DNA from 3 places in the Pseudoxanthomonas sp. 134C1 genome. Region 2 is predicted to be linked to each of the others. Evidence: riboswitches for the same ligand, from Rfam matches in the RefSeq annotation. Region 2 holds a riboswitch; each other region holds the start of a gene.

Region 1 (5,106 bases), on a different contig from region 2:
AGCGCGATGTTGAGTTCGTCGAGCAGGACGAAATCATAGGCGGAATCCGACAGCATGCGCGCGGCTTCCCGCCATGCGGCGTCCGCCGCAGCGATATCGCGGCTTCGATCCTGGGTTTCCCAGGTAAAGCCCTCGCCCATCACCCGATAGTCCAGATCCTCGCCGAAACGGCGGAAGAACGCTTCCTCGCCGGTCGAGAAGCTGCCCTTGATGAACTGCACGACCCCGCAGCGGAATCCATGGCCGAGGCTGCGCGCCAGCATGCCGAAACCGGAAGAGCTCTTGCCCTTGCCGTTGCCGGTGTTCACCACCAGCACGCCGCGATCGATGGTGGCGCGGGCGATGCGGCGGTCGACCAGTTCCTTCTTGCGTTGCGCGCGTTCGCGGTAGTGCGCGTCCTCGTCCAGGCCGCGGCGTTCGCTGCCCCGGCTCATGCCGGCGTGCCCGTCCGGGCGGCGGTCCGCGCGGCGAAGGCGCGGATCACCGCCCGCACCGCGAAGGCGACGCCGACATAGCCGGCCAGCGTGCCGAGCGCACGGGGATAGTAGTGCGGGACGCGGGCGATGAAACCGCCCAGGGTCGGATCCGGATGGCGGCCGGAGAAGAAAAAGAAACCTCCCTTCGACAGCAGGTAGGCGACGGTCGCGCTCGCCACCAGCACCAGCGCCAGCCGCGGCACAGTGCTTATCCGATCCCGGTGCAGGCCGCGATAGACATGCCCGCCCAGCCACAACGACGCATAGGCGAACGCGAGCGCCCAGTACGCAGGCGACAGGCACCAGTCGGTGATCGTGCCGCTGGCGAGGCTGGCGAAATCCAGCAGCGAGGACAACAGGAAGAACGCGGGCAGCGTCCACATCGGCCGCAGCAGCGCGCCGGCCAGAAAGAACACCGCCCAGGACGCGCTGGGCAGTGCGTCGACGCTGGCGAAATGCTGGCCGCGGGTAGTGATCATCAGCATCGCCAGGGCGGTGCCGGCCAGGATCTGCGCGCGTGTCGACGCCAGCGGCAGGACGGAACCGGAAACGGGCTTCAGGGACATCGGGGTTCTCCTGCTCAGGTATCGAGGGAAGCGGAACGGCGACGGAAGGTCACGATCAGGGCGTGCACGAGCAATGCGCTGATCACGTAGGTCATGGTGGTGCGCACGAACAGCGGCCCCCATTGCCAGACGCGTGCGAGGTATTGCGGCCACTCGGGATGCGGATAGCGTCCACCCAGCCAATAGAAGGCGCCATTGGAGATCAGGAAGGACAGTGACGCGCAGGCGCATGCGACCAGCAGCGCGCCGGCCAGGCCGCGCCATCCCCGCATCCCGCTGTCGGACCAGGCCCGACCGCCGTACCACAGCACCGCGTATGCGGGCAGCAGAAACGCGTAGGCCGGCGTCACGCAGAAATCGCTGACACCGGCCACGCTGACGGCGGCCCAGTCGATGAGCACCGCCAGCGCCAGCAGCGCCAGGAATGGAAGGTGCCGGCGCAGATACAGGCCACCGAGGAAGAACAGCGCCATCGAAGCATCCGGCAGATGCAGGACGGTGCCGAAGTGATGGAAGCGCGTGGCCACCATCAGGACGGCGAACGTGGCCAGCAGGCCGAGGCGAACGGAGGACGACAAGGGATTCATCGATGCCTCCGCTCAGCGTGCGACGGGCTGGTAACGCAGGGTCAGCAACCACGTGCGTCCCGGCTGGTTGTACAGCGCCGCGGTCTCGTAGCGCCTGTCGAACAGGTTTCCACCCGACAGCTGCAGGTTCCAGGCGGGGGCGAACGCATATCCCACGCGAAGATCCAGCAGGCCATAGCCACCCAGCCGGGTGGTGTTGGCCAGGTTGTCGTAGCGCTCGCCCACGCCGACGACGCTCGCGCCCAGGCTGAAGCGGCCGAAACGCCGATCCGCGTCGATGCGGCCACTGGCGCGCGCGCGGCGCGGCAGCACGTTGTCGTGATTCGGATTGTCGCCGTCGTTGCGCGGATCCAGGCGGGTCAGGCTGGCGCGCAGATCCCAATCCTTCACGCGCACCCCGCCCTCGGCCTCGATGCCGCGGATGCGCGCCCGATCGATGTTGTTCGGGCCACCAAAGTCGCCGAGCGAGGCATCGAACGCAATCATGTCGTCGATGCGGGTGTCGAAGGCATGCAGCGCCCAGCGCGCCTTGCCGTGTTCACCGCGCAGGCTCAACTCGAAACTGCGCGACGTCTCCGGACCCAGTTCCGGATTCCCATAACCGGGAAAGTACAACTCGTTGAAGGTGGGCGCCTTGAACGCCGTGCCGTAGCTCGCGCCCAGTCGCAACTGCGGGGTGAAGTTCCAGCCCCACAGCACGCTGCCCGTGGTTTCGCCGCCGAACTGGCTGTCGTCGTCGCGCCGCACGCCGGCCTGTACCGAATGATCGCCGAAGTCCTGCTGCCACTGACCGAACAGACCGCGGTTGATGCGGTGATCGCGCGCGTAGCGGGTATTGCTGTCCACCTGATCGGCGGACCAGTCGAAACCCAGGCTCAGCAGCCCGCCACCAACGCCCAGATCGGCCTGCAACGAGGCCAGTTTGCGGCGCGTGTCGAAATTGGAGGAATACACGCCGTCGAGGAAGTTCTCGCTCAGATCCGCGCTGGTTCCCGCGCTGGCGGTGATGCGGACCTGGTCGTTGGCGGCGTAGCGTATCCGTCCGCCCACCACCTGCTGGACGGTGTCGGCCTCGTTGTTGAGGCTGCCGTCGTATTCGTTGCGTCCTTCGGCGCGGAACAGCCGCAGTTCCGCATCCCAGTGCTCGTCGAAGCGATAGCCGCCCTGCAGGGTCAACGACGTGTTGCGGTAGCCGTCGCGGTCCGGATCGAAGTTACGGGTTCCCCGATAGGCATTGATGCCGTCGGTTTCCTCGTGTCCGGCCTGGATCGCATACCAGCCGCCGCCGGCTGCGTCGCCGCTCCGGCCGCCCGCGCCCACGGAAACCCGGCGGGTGCGCTCGCTGCCGACGGCCGCGCTGAAGTTGGGCGTGAACGCACCGTGCGGACGACGGGTGAAGATCTGGATCACGCCGCCCAGCGCCTCGGATCCATACAGGCTCGAGAACGGGCCGCGCACGATCTCGACGCGTTCGATCTGCTCGACCGGGATGTCCTGCAGCGACGCCCCGCCACTGGTGGCCGATCCCAGCTTGATGCCATCCACCAGCACGAGCACGTGATCCGATTCGGTGCCACGCAGGAACACCGAGGTGGATTTGCCGGGACCACCGTTGTTGGCGAGCGAGAACCCCGCCCGTCCGGTCAGCAGATCCGGCAGCGAAGCCGGCTGCAGGCGTTCGATTTCCTCGCGGTCGATGACGGTGACCGCGGCCAGCGTCTGATCCTGGGTCTGCGCGGTGCGGCTGGCGGTGACCACGACACCGTCGAGATCGGTGGGACTTTCGGCGAATGCCGGCGCGACGAGGAAAGGGGAAGACAGCAACGACGCCGCCAGGCGATGGCGACGGAAGAACGATTGCGGATGCACGGACACACTCCTTGACCGCGCCTGCCCGCGCGGGAACGTTGGATAAGGACAGGCGGAAAGGGAGTGTCATGGCAGCCCGACACGGATCGAGCCCCATGACATCGCCCACCGCATGTCACGTCGCTCAAAGGCCGGTCTCCGGGCTCGCGAGTGAAGCGTGGCCGTGGGCCGTGCTCCGGATCCGCGCCTTCCCATGCATCAAGCACAGTGGCTGTTTGCGGACCTTGTCTCGCCTACCGTTGCGGGGGCAGCTCCGGAATTGCCGATCATGCATGCACGATCAGGCGCACCGGATTCCCGTTTCAACCACCGGCCAGGCCGGCGGTCACCTCAGGCGGCGCGAGTATAGCAGTTGGCGGGAGTGCCGCTCCGGTGCCTTGCGTGGTGCCGGAGCGGTCTGGCAGTCGCGCTGATCAGCGGCCGACGGGCGCGGATGCCGCGGTGGTCTCGCGACGCAGCGTCACCGGAATCGACTTCACCCGCGCGTCGAGTGCCTTGACCACATCGGCGGTCAGGTCATGGCTCATGTTGCCGGCCAGCACGGTGCCGCGATCGATCAGCACGCCGCAGCCATGCTGCTTGTAGGCTTCGGCGATCAGCGGCTGCGCCGCGGTGGAAATCTGTTCCAGGACGCCTGACCGGGTCGCCTCGATCTCGCGCGAACGCTGTGCGGCGCGTTGCTGCACCGCCTGCGCTTCCTGCACGGCCTTGGTCTGCTCCGGCGTGAGTTTGTCGGCAGTGATGTTTCCGCGCAGGCCGAGACGCAACAGTTCCGACTCGGCGCGGCCCTTGTCACGCTCGATCTCGGCCTGCGCGTCGGTGACCAGCTTCTGCAATTGCACGCCGGCGTCCTTGCCGGCGGCGGCATTGGCGAACACCGCTTCGCGGCTGAGATAGCAGACGCCTGCCACCGCCGGACCTTCCATCGAGGCGACCCCGTCGGCGGCGTGCGCGGCGGCGGTGGAGAACGCCAGCACCAGCAGGATTGCGGTGCGGCGGTACATCGGGGTGAGGGACATGGACATGGCGATACCTGGTTCGAAGGGAATGAAGGGAAAACGCTCAGGGCGCCAGCAGATCGTTGAACCGGCCCAGCGAGGCCAGGTGAAAATGGACCAGCGCCAGCCAGCCCTTGCGATGCCAGTCGACGATCACCGCATCCGGCAATGCGGCGAACCGCTCGGCGTCGACCACATGGAAGCCATCGACACTGGAACGGCGGCCATCCGCGAAAGCGATGTTGGCGCTGCGTTCGATCAGCAGTCCCTGTTCGGCCAGGGCCGCGGCGAACAGGCGGGTGGCCTGGTCCTCGCGGGTGAAGGTGTCGCAGAACTGCAGGGCCTGCCGGGTCAGTTCGCTGAGCTGGCCGTCCTCGAACAGCGGGTTGCCCTCCTCGCCCGACCGGATCACCGCATCCGCGCCGGCATCGATGGCCAGCACGTAGCCATCCGGCTCTCCGGTCTGCACGAATACGAACGGATAACGGCGCACGTACGCGGGGACGTAGGCGTTTTCGGCCCAGGCGCCGTCATTGACGAAGCGGTTGCGGCCGGCTTCCACGCCCAGCACCGCGAGCGGCGTGTGTTCCGGACCGGCGAACACCAGCGG
Region 2 (5,106 bases):
CCGTGACCACCACCCACATCCAGGAAGACGAAGGTGCCGCGCCGGCGATGAACCTGTTCGATTCGCCGGGCGGCGATCAGGAAGACTGACCCGGGTCAGAACAGCCGCCAGGCCGCCGGTGCCAACGCCAGCGCCAGCAGCAGCAGGGTTTCCAGCACCTCGGTGCTGGCGCCCAGGCAATCGCCGGAAATGCCGCCCAGCCGGCATTTCCAGTACCACGCGGTCAACGGCGCCAGCAGCAGACAGATCAGCAGCGGCGGCGCCAGCCACAGGCTGATCGCCGCCAGCGCCGCGCCCCACGCCCAATCCCAGTACGCGCCTTCGTTGCGGTACCAGGCGAAGCGTTCGGCCATGCCCGCATGCAGCGGCGGCAACCAGCGGCTCCACAACAGCGTGGTGGCCCAGCGCGCCCACGCCGGTACCAGCAGCACGCCCCACAGCCACGCGCCGTCGACCAGTTCGGCCAGCAGCACTAACTTGGCCAGCAGCTGCAGCACGATCGTGACCACGCCGAACACGCCCATGTGCGGGTCCTTCAGCACTTCCAGGAACCGCTGCGGATTGCGGTGCGCCGCGCCGAACGCGTCGGCGACATCGCCGAGCCCGTCCAGATGCAGCGCGCCGGTCACCCATACCCACGCGATCAGCGCCAGCAGGCCCGCCAGCCACGGCCGCGCGTCCAGCGCCCACAGCGGCAATACCACCAGCGCGCCGATCAACGCGCCCACCAGCGGGAAATACACCGCCGTCCGGCTCAACTCCTCTTCGCGGAAATCGCGCAGCTGCGGCGTGGGCAGGCGGGTCAGGAACTGCACCGCCAGGATCAGTTTGCGCACGCTCATGCCTGCCTCACTTCGATCAGTTCGCCCCACAGATGATCCGCCGCGTCGATCTGCACCCGCAGGCGCAGGCGGGTGCCGTAGTCGATGCGCACCGCCCACAACGACGCCAGCGGCCAGCCACAGGCGCGCGCCAGCGCCAGCCGCAGCGGCCCGGCATGGCTGACCACCAGCACCGGTGATGCGTCATCCGGCGCCGCCAGCGCGCGCAGGGCGCGATCGATGCGCGCCTCGAACGCGGCCCAGGGTTCGGCGTTCGGCGGCGGATGCGCGCCCGGATCCCGGTAGAACGCCTGCAATGCGCGGCGCGAAGCCTCATCCACCGCGATCGCATCGCGATGCTGCCCATCCCAGTCGCCGAAATCCCACTCGGCCCAGTCTTCGGCGACATCCACCGGCATCGCCCGCGCAGCCGCCAAGGCCCGCGCGGTGTGCAGCGCGCGCTGGCGCGGTGAACTGATCACCCGCGACCAGGCGACGTCCGCGCAACCGCCGCGGACCGCATCAACGGCGCCTGGCAGCAGCGGCGGATCGGTGCGTCCGTCGAAGTGGCCGGCGCGTCCGGTCGAGGCATGACGCACCAGGTCGAGGATCATGGCGCGTCGTCGCGCCCGGATACCGCGGCTTCGGCGAAGGTCGCCATGCCGGCGTGCAACGCGCAGGCCAGCCGCAGCAGCGGCAACGCCAGCGCCGCGCCGCTGCCTTCGCCCAGGCGCAGATCCAGTTGCAGCAGCGGACGCGCGTCCAGCGCCGCCAGCACGCGCGCATGCCCGCGTTCGGCCGACTGGTGCGAAAACAACAGCCATGGCCGCACCTGCGGCTGCAGGCCGACCGCGGCCAACGCCGCCGCCGAGACGATGAAACCGTCCACCAGCACCGGCACGCCCCGCTGCGCGGCGGCGATCATCGCGCCGGCCATCGCGGCGATTTCCAGCCCGCCGACACGGCGCAGCGTTTCGCGCGCGGAATCACCACTGCCGGCGATGTGCGGCCGGTGCAGCGCCAGCGCGTCCGCGATCACCTGCTGCTTGTGGGCGATGCGATCACCCTGCAATCCGGTGCCCGCGCCAACCAGCTCGTCCAGCGGCAGATCCGCCAGCGCGCAGGCCAGCGCACTGGCCGCGGTGGTGTTGCCGATGCCCATCTCGCCGAAGACGAACAGATCCGCCTCCTCCGCCGCCTCGATGGCGCGTCGGCCGGCGGCCAGCGCATGCGCGAGTTCGTCTTCGCTCATCGCCGCTTCGACGCTGAAATCGCGGGTGCCGTGGCAGGGCTTGTCGGTCTGCACACCGGCGATGGCGTGGGTGGCGCGGGTGCCGGCATCCACCACCCGCAGCGGCAGGCCGAGTTCGCGCGCCAGCACAGAAATCGCCGCGCCGCCGTTGGCGAAGTTGTGCAGCATCTGCACCGTCACTTCGGAAGGAAACGCCGACACGCCCTGCGCCACCACGCCGTGATCGCCGGCGAACACGACCACCGGCACCCGTGCCGCCACGGGACGATCCCGATGTTGCAACGCCGCCAGTTCCACCGCCAGGGTCTCGATGCGGCCGAGCGAGCCCTGCGGCTTGGTCAGCTCGTCCTGGCGCGCGCGGGCGCGTTCGCGGTGTTCGGAAGAAGGTTGCCGGCAGTCGGCGTGGATCCAGTCCTGGGACACGTGCGGAGTTCTTGCGACGGAGGGAACCGGGATTCTACGGGAGCCGCCGCCGCCGCCCGGCCATCGGGACGCCGATGGGGCCGGGGGCGCGCTTCTGCTAGAATCTCCGCGCTTTCTGGTGACCCGCGGGCGGTTCCGCCCAGGGTTGAAACGGGAAGCCGGTGAACCCGCGCCCGCCTCTCCGGCGACGCGACGGGTGATTCCGGCGCTGCCCCCGCAACGGTAAGCGAGTCAGGACAGGGCACACGCCACTGTGCATCCGCACGGGAAGGCGCCCCGGCCGGCGATGGTCCGCCATCGCGCTCGCAAGCCCGGAGACCGGCCCGAAAGACGACTGGTTGCGACGCGGCGGGCGTTGCGGCGGCGAGCGCCGTGCGCACGGCCGTTTCCGCTGTCTTCCCGTTCCCGCGTTGCCGCCTCCCCCCGTTATGCCGCGCGGGAGCGCGCGGCGCATGGAGCCGATTGCAATGCCACCTATCCGTACCCTGTCCCTGGCCGTCACGCTGGCGCTTCCGGGCCTGGCCCTCGCCCAGAACGCCGCCACCGAGCTGGACGAAGTCGTCGTCACCAGCACCCGCACCGCGATCGCGCTGGAAGACAGCCTGGCGCCGGTGCAGGTCATCGATCGCGCCGACATCGAGCGCAGCCAGGCGACCTCGCTGCAGGATCTGCTGCGCGGTCGCGCCGGCATCAACCTGACCAACGCCGGCGGCCCGGGCAAGCAGACCTCGCTGTTCCTGCGTGGCACCAACTCCAGCCACACCCTGGTGCTGATCGATGGCGTGCGGGTGAATTCGGCCGATTTCGCCGCCGCCGCCATTCCGGATCTGCCGCTGGCGCAGATCGATCGCATCGAGATCGTGCGCGGCCCGAACTCCAGCCTGTACGGTTCAGAGGCCATCGGCGGCGTGATCCAGATCTTCACCCGCCGCAACCAGGGCGCCTACACGCCGCACTTCCAGATGGGCGGCGGCAGCAACGGCCTGCGCCAGGCCAGCGCCGGTTTCGGCGGTGGCGGCGAACGCGGCTGGTTCGGCGCGGATGCGTCCTACCAGCGCACCGACGGCATCAATGCCTGCCGTGGCTCGGCATCGCAGGGCCGAGGCTGCTACGCCGACGAACCCGACCGCGACGGTTACCGCAACGTTTCGGCCAGCCTGCGTGGCGGCTACAAGCTGACCGATACGCTGACCGCCGAAGCCAGCGCGCTGCGCGCCGAAGGCGCGAACCAGTACGACGGTTACTACAACTACACCGAGAACGTGCAGCAGGTGTTGAACGGCAAGGTCCGCTACGTGCCGACCGACCGCTTCGCCCTGACCGTCAATGTCGGCCGCAGCGACAACGAGACCGACAACTACCGCAACGAAGTCGACCACGACAGCACCCACAACACCCACCGCAACACCGCCAGCGCGCAGGCCGACATCGGACTGGGCCGGGATCAGCTGCTGACCGTCGGCGCGGACTGGTACATCGACCACCTCGACAGCACCACCGATTACGCCGCCGACAGCCGCCGCAACACCGCCGGCTTCGTCGAGTACCAGGGCAAGTTCGGCGCGCACCAGTTGCAGGCGAGCGTGCGCAACGACGACAACGAGCAGTTCGGCAACCACACCACCGGCAACCTCGGCTGGGGCATGGGTTTCGGCCGTGGCTTCAAGCTCAGCGCGACCTACGGCACCGGCTTCAAGGCGCCGACCTTCAGCGATCTGTACGACCCGTGGAGCGGCAACCGCGATCTGGAGCCGGAAAAGTCCAGGAGCCTCAACGTCGGCATCGCCCAGAGTGGCGACGCCTGGCGCTGGGCGCTGGATCTGTACGAGACCCGCATCGACGATCTGATCACCTATGACGGTACCCGCTTCAAGATGGTGCAGGTGGATGAAGCCCGCATCCGCGGCGCCGAGTTCACCGTCGACGTGACGCTGGCCGGCTGGGATCTTTCCGCCCAGCTCAGCCACACCGATCCGCGCAACCGCAGCGCCAGCAACAACGACAAGCTGCTGCCGCGTCGCGCGCGCGATACCGGCCGCATCGACGTGGACCGCCAGTTCGGCGACTTCCGTATCGGCGCGACCGTCAGCGGCGCGGGCTACCGCTACGACGAACTGAGCAACGCCACCCGCCTGGGCGGCTTCGCCACCGCCGACCTGCGGCTGGAGTACGCGGTCACCCCGGAATGGACGCTGCTGGCCAAGGTCGACAACGTGTTCGATTGCGCGTACGAAACCATCGCCTGGTACAACCAGCCCGGCCGCGAATACGGCCTGAGCCTGCGCTACCAGCCCAGGCGCTGATCGCGGAACCGCAACGAAAAGAGCCCGGCAACCGCCGGGCTTTTTTTACCTGCGCAAGACCGGCGGTGCATGGACCGGCGGCGCGGGTTCGGCCTGCGGCGGGTCCGGGCGCGTCGGTGCCGCCTGCGCGTCCAGGCGCGCCTGCCCCAGCGCGACGGCGTCACGGAACGACTGGCTGGTCGGATGACGCAGGTAGTCGTCGATGGCCGCCGACAGCCCCCGGTCATCGCCGGTCAACAGGCTGCGGTACAACCGCCCCACCACCCCGTCCAGGAACACCGCCTCCGGCCCGCGCCCGGGCGGGGCC
Region 3 (5,106 bases), on a different contig from region 2:
GCCCCCACCCTGACCCTCCCACGCCAGCGGGGGAGGGGACGGTTGAACGAGGGATTGGCGCGTCCCTGCGCCCGGAACCTCCTGTTCCTGTCATTCCTGTGCGCATCCTGCGTGGGGGGAATGGAGGCGCGGCTTCTCAACCCCGCATGACGTCGGCTACTGGCACGCCTCGCAGGCTTCCGGGTTCTCCAGCGAACACGACACCGCCTCCACCGCCGTGTAGGCCGGCTTCGGCGCTTCGCTGCCGACGCTGCTCACCGTGGTCTTGGCGATGCGGGTGGCCGGACGCGAGCGCAGGTAGTAGGTGGTCTTGATGCCCTGTTTCCACGCGTACATGTACATGGACGACAGCGCGCCGATGTTCGGACTCTCCATGAACAGGTTGAGCGAGGCCGACTGATCGATGTAGACGCCGCGTTCGGCGGCCATGTCGATCAGCGAGCGCATCGGCAGCTCCCACGCGGTGCGATAGATCTGGCGCAGCGGTTCGGGAATCTGCGAGATGCCCTGGATCGAGCCTTCGGCCAGCTTGATGGCGTCGCGCATCTCCGGGGTCCACAGGCCCAGTTGCTTCAGTTCCGTGACCAGATAGCGGTTGACCTGCAGGAAATCGCCGGACAGCGTCTCGCGCTTGAACAGGTTGGAGATCTGCGGCTCCACGCATTCGTAGCAGCCGGCGATCGAGGCGATGGTCGCGGTCGGGGCGATCGCGATCAGCAGCGAGTTGCGCAGGCCGTGCTCGCGGATGCGAGCGCGCAACGCGTCCCAGCGTGCGCCGTCCCGCGGCGCCACGTTCCAGGCATCGAACTGCAGCTCACCGGCCGAGGCGCGGGTGTCGGCGAAGGACGGATGGCGGCCGCGTTCCTCGGCCAGCTCGCACGAGGTTTCCAGCGCGTGGAAGTAGATGGTCTCGGCGATCTTCTGCGACAGCGCGCGTGCCTCGGCGCTGTCGAAGGCCAGCCGCTTGCGGAAAAACACATCCTGCAGGCCCATGCAACCCAGGCCGACCGGACGCCAGCGCAGGTTGCCGCGACGCGCCGATTCGATCGGGTAGAAGTTCAGATCGATCACCCGATCCAGCTGACGCACCGCCAGCCGCACGGTTTCGGCCAGACGCTCGAAATCGAAGTCGCCGTATTCGTCGAAGTGGCGGGCCAGGTTGATCGAACCCAGATTGCAGACCGCGGTTTCCTCCGCCGAGGTGATCTCCAGGATCTCGGTGCACAGGTTGGACAGGTGGATGACGTTGTTCGCGCGCAGGGTCTGGTTGCTGGCGCGGTTGCACTTGTCCTTGAAGGTCATCCAGCCGTTGCCGGTCTCGGCCAGCGTGCGCATCATCCGCGCGTACAGCTTGCGCGCCGGCACCGCCTTCGCGGCCCTGCCCTGGGTTTCGGCCTGCAGGTAGGCCTGCTCGAACGCTTCGCCGTACAGATCGGTCAGCTCCGGCACGACCCGCGGATCGAACAGCGACCATTCCTGGTCGGCCTCCACCCGCTTCATGAACAGATCCGGCACCCAGTTGGCCAGGTTGAGGTTGTGGGTGCGACGCGATTCGTCACCGGTGTTGTCGCGCAGTTCGAGGAAATCCTCGACATCGGCGTGCCAGGTTTCCAGGTACACGCAGGCGGCGCCCTTGCGTTTGCCGCCCTGGTTGACCGCCGCGACGGAGGAATCCAGCGTCTTCAGCCACGGCACGATGCCGTTGGAATGGCCGTTGGTCGACTTGATCAGCGAGCCGCGCGAACGCACCCGCGTATAGCTGACACCGATGCCGCCACTGAACTTGGACAGTTGGGCGATGTCGCCGTACTTCTGGTAGATGGACTCCAGCGAATCCTGCGGCGAGTCCAGCAGGAAGCACGAGGACAGCTGCTCGTGGGTGGTGCCGGAATTGAACAGGGTCGGCGAGCTGGGCAGGTAGTCCAGGTTGCCCATGCGGCGGTACAGCGCCAGTGCCTCGGACACGTCCTCGCTGAGCGCGCAGGCGATGCGCAGGAAGAACTGCTGCGGGGTCTCGATGACCTTGCGGGTGTGCGGATGACGCAGCAGGTAGCGGTCGTACAGGGTGCGCAGGCCGAAATAGTCGAAATGCAGATCCAGCGAGGCATCCAGCGCGTCGTTGAGCTTGCGCGCATTGGTCTGCACGAAATTCAACAGCCGATCGTTGATCAGGCCGACCTCATGGCCGCGCGTCACCGACTGCGAGAACGCATGGATTTCCTGCCCGGTCACTTCCTTGGCGATGTAGCTGGCCAGCAGGCGCGCGGCCAACCGGCTGTATTCGGGTTCCTCGGCGGTCAGCAGCGCGGCGGTGCGGATGGACAGTTCGTCCAGTTCACGCGTGCTCGCGCCGTCGTACAGGCCGGAGATGGTGCGGGTGGCCACGCGCATCGGGTCGATGGCGTGCAGGCCTTCGCAGCTGCGCTGCACCGCGCGGACGATCTTGTTCAGATCCACCGGCTCGCGGCTGCCGTTGCGCTTGGTCACGCTCATCGCGGTTGCGGTGGGCGGCGAGGTCAACAGGAATGCGTCCTTCTGGGACGGGGAGACGTCGGTTTCAGCGACGGCGGTATCGGTCGGGGTCACGGGGCTTCCTCCATGCGTGATGCACGCGGCGACCTGTCCCTCGCAGGCAGCGGAAGGCCGTATGGAGCATCAGGGTGGGGAAGCGGCGTCGCAGGGGCCGCGACCGTGGGAACGGATGGCCGGCCTGCTTCACCAGCCATCTCCCCCCGGAGATTCCGCGGCCGGCACCGCGCGGTGTGCAACGCGCGGCTGTCGGCAGGTCTTCGGACTCGTGGACGCGGAAGCCCTGCTTCCTCCTAGCCCGTCGCTTCCCAAGGCAAGGCGCCTCAGTGCCAATGACGGGTTCGTTTCCACCTACCGCTGCGGGGCAGCGCCGGCATTCGACCGGCTTCCCTTTTCATCCCCCGGCGTGCGACCGGGAGAACCGACAGCCACAAGATAGTGGGGGCACATGGGAGCGTCAACACCAAATATGGTGATGCATGGACTGTGGAACGCCACTCCTCGCAGCAACGGGCGTTCCACGCATCCGCTATTTCACGAAGCGGATGGCGCCCAGGGCTTCCCGCAGCCGCGCCTGCGCGGTGGCGGTATCGAAAGGCGGCGTGCGCGGCGGATCGTAGACCTCCGGCCGGGTGCCGACGACCAGCAGGTCGATGGCGTAGCAGCGCTCCTGGCGCACGGCGCGGTAGGCGTCCACGGTCAGGTAATGGCTCATCGCGGCATCGCTGGCGCGGAAATGCCGGAACGGCTGGCCATCGATGCGGATTTCATCGCGCGGTGACGGCAATGCCGAGTCGGAGACCTCCAGGCAGGCGGCCACCGCGTCGGGATCATCGCTGATGCCCAGCCGCAATTCCGCCGCGGTGATCTCGTTGGAGCCGTCCAGGATCAGCGCGGCCAGCGCCTTGCCGCGGCTGTCCGGCTTGGCGAACGTCTTCCAGTCGTCGGTCGCGAGATAATCGCGGCGGAAATCGCGGCGCAGGGTGAAGCCCGGCAAGGGCAGGATAGCCACGCCCAGCGCCTCGTCGACGAACTGCGCCTGCAACGCGATGCGTGACGCCTGGGCGTCCGACACCGGCGGCGGCGGCGCTTCCGCCACGCGTGCGGCGGATGCGGCGCGCGCGGTGTCGACCGGATGTTCAGGCTGGCAGGCCGACAGCAGGCCCAGCAGGCAGATCGCACCCAAGCGTTGCGTCATCGCGGTGTTCCTTCTCGTTCACTCCAGCGCGGCCGAGTCTGGCAAAGGCAGGATGAACCGCAACGTCGCGGCGTGAATGGATCCCGCGGACGGCTTCAGCGATGTGGAGAAGAGTTCAGGTTGACGCGATCACGCGTCGCGCGGCGTGCGTGAATCGTCGCGATCGGGTTTGGGCGCGACCCATTGCGCGGCGATGATGCCGGCTTCGTAAAGCAGGCACATCGGAATCGCCAGCATCAGCTGCGAGACCACGTCCGGCGGAGTGATGACGGCGGCCAGGATGAAGATGCCGACCACCGCGTAACCGCGGCCCTGGCGCAATTGCTGCGGCGTCACCCAGCCCAGCAGGGCCAGGATCACCAGCGCCACCGGCAATTCGAAACTCACGCCGAAGGCCAGGAAGATCACCAGCACGAAATCGAGGTATTTGCCGGGATCCGGAGCGATGGTGACGATGTCCGGGGTGAACATCATCAGTGCATGGAACACGCCCGGCAGCACCAGGAAATAGGCGAACGCGCAGCCGGCGTAGAACAGCAGGATGGACGACACCAGCAACGGGAACGCCAGGCGCTTCTCGTGCCGGTACAGGCCCGGCGCGACGAATCCCCAGGCCTGGTACAACAGCCAGGGCGCGGTCAGGAACATGGCGGCGAAGAAAGCCAGCTTGATCGGCGCGAAGAAGCCGGAGGTCGGATCGTTGGCGATCATCTGCGCGGACTGGTTGTCCGGCAATTGGCTCAGCATCGGCAACGCCAGCCGGCTGTACAGCGTTTTCACGAAGGGCAGCAGCGCCACCAGCACGATCACGACGCCCAGCAGCGCCCGCATCAGGCGCGTGCGCAGTTCCAGCAGATGGCCCATCAGGCTGCTTTCGGCCTGATCCTCAGGTGCGTCGTGGTTCATCGCTGCTGCCATGGGACAGGGGGACGTCTTCTCCACCCGCGGGCGCCGCGGGTTCTTCCGCCTGCTCCGGCGGGGAGGACGGTGTCGGCGAACGCTCCACCGACGAGCGCAGGTCTTCGAACTCGCGTTCGGTTTCCGCCGCGCTCTCGCGGACCTTGCGTTCGGTCTCGCGCAGCGCTTCCTCGGTGTCGCGCAGGCTGCGCTTCAGTTCATCGGCGGCCAGCTCGCGCTCCAGTTCGTCCTTCACGGAATGCCATTGCGCGCGCGCGCGGCGCACCCACAGGCCGGCAAAACGCGCGACCTTGGGCAGGCGCTCGGGACCGAGGACGATCAACGCCACGATGGCGATGACCACCAGTTCGGGGAAACCGATGTCGAACATGGCGGCAGGGGACCGCGCTTACTGCTGCGAGTTGTCGCGATCCTTGGACGTGCTGGACTCGCTGTTGCGGGACTGCGATTGGTCGTCAAGC

The links. A riboswitch is a leader RNA that binds a small molecule or an ion and turns the genes downstream of it on or off. The one in region 2 is predicted to bind cobalamin.
Region 1: linked by a shared signal. The riboswitch ahead of btuB (TonB-dependent vitamin B12 receptor) and the one ahead of btuB (TonB-dependent vitamin B12 receptor) in region 2 are both predicted to bind cobalamin.
Region 3: linked by a shared signal. The riboswitch ahead of AC3DEZ_RS00905 (ribonucleoside-diphosphate reductase subunit alpha) and the one ahead of btuB (TonB-dependent vitamin B12 receptor) in region 2 are both predicted to bind cobalamin.

The regions. Positions count from the first base shown of each region.
Region 1 covers NZ_JBYMTH010000010.1:6,901-12,006, reverse strand. Annotated here, with positions in the region: gene cobO (cob(I)yrinic acid a,c-diamide adenosyltransferase) at 1-434, opposite strand, end outside; gene AC3DEZ_RS16385 (hypothetical protein) at 431-1,042, opposite strand; gene AC3DEZ_RS16380 (hypothetical protein) at 1,057-1,629, opposite strand; gene btuB (TonB-dependent vitamin B12 receptor) at 1,642-3,504, opposite strand; cobalamin riboswitch at 3,611-3,846, opposite strand; gene AC3DEZ_RS16370 (OmpH family outer membrane protein) at 3,912-4,523, opposite strand; gene AC3DEZ_RS16365 (SapC family protein) at 4,561-5,106, opposite strand, start outside.
Region 2 covers NZ_JBYMTH010000008.1:226-5,331, reverse strand. Annotated here, with positions in the region: gene AC3DEZ_RS14580 (TfoX/Sxy family protein) at 1-89, shown strand, start outside; gene cobS (adenosylcobinamide-GDP ribazoletransferase) at 96-842, opposite strand; gene AC3DEZ_RS14570 (histidine phosphatase family protein) at 839-1,435, opposite strand; gene cobT (nicotinate-nucleotide--dimethylbenzimidazole phosphoribosyltransferase) at 1,432-2,496, opposite strand; cobalamin riboswitch at 2,596-2,837, shown strand; gene btuB (TonB-dependent vitamin B12 receptor) at 2,964-4,799, shown strand; partial or broken gene AC3DEZ_RS14555 (hypothetical protein) at 4,845-5,106, opposite strand, start outside.
Region 3 covers NZ_JBYMTH010000001.1:204,006-209,111, reverse strand. Annotated here, with positions in the region: gene AC3DEZ_RS00905 (ribonucleoside-diphosphate reductase subunit alpha) at 157-2,493, opposite strand; cobalamin riboswitch at 2,764-2,970, opposite strand; gene AC3DEZ_RS00900 (hypothetical protein) at 3,059-3,727, opposite strand; gene tatC (twin-arginine translocase subunit TatC) at 3,857-4,633, opposite strand; gene tatB (Sec-independent protein translocase protein TatB) at 4,614-5,015, opposite strand; gene tatA (Sec-independent protein translocase subunit TatA) at 5,034-5,106, opposite strand, start outside.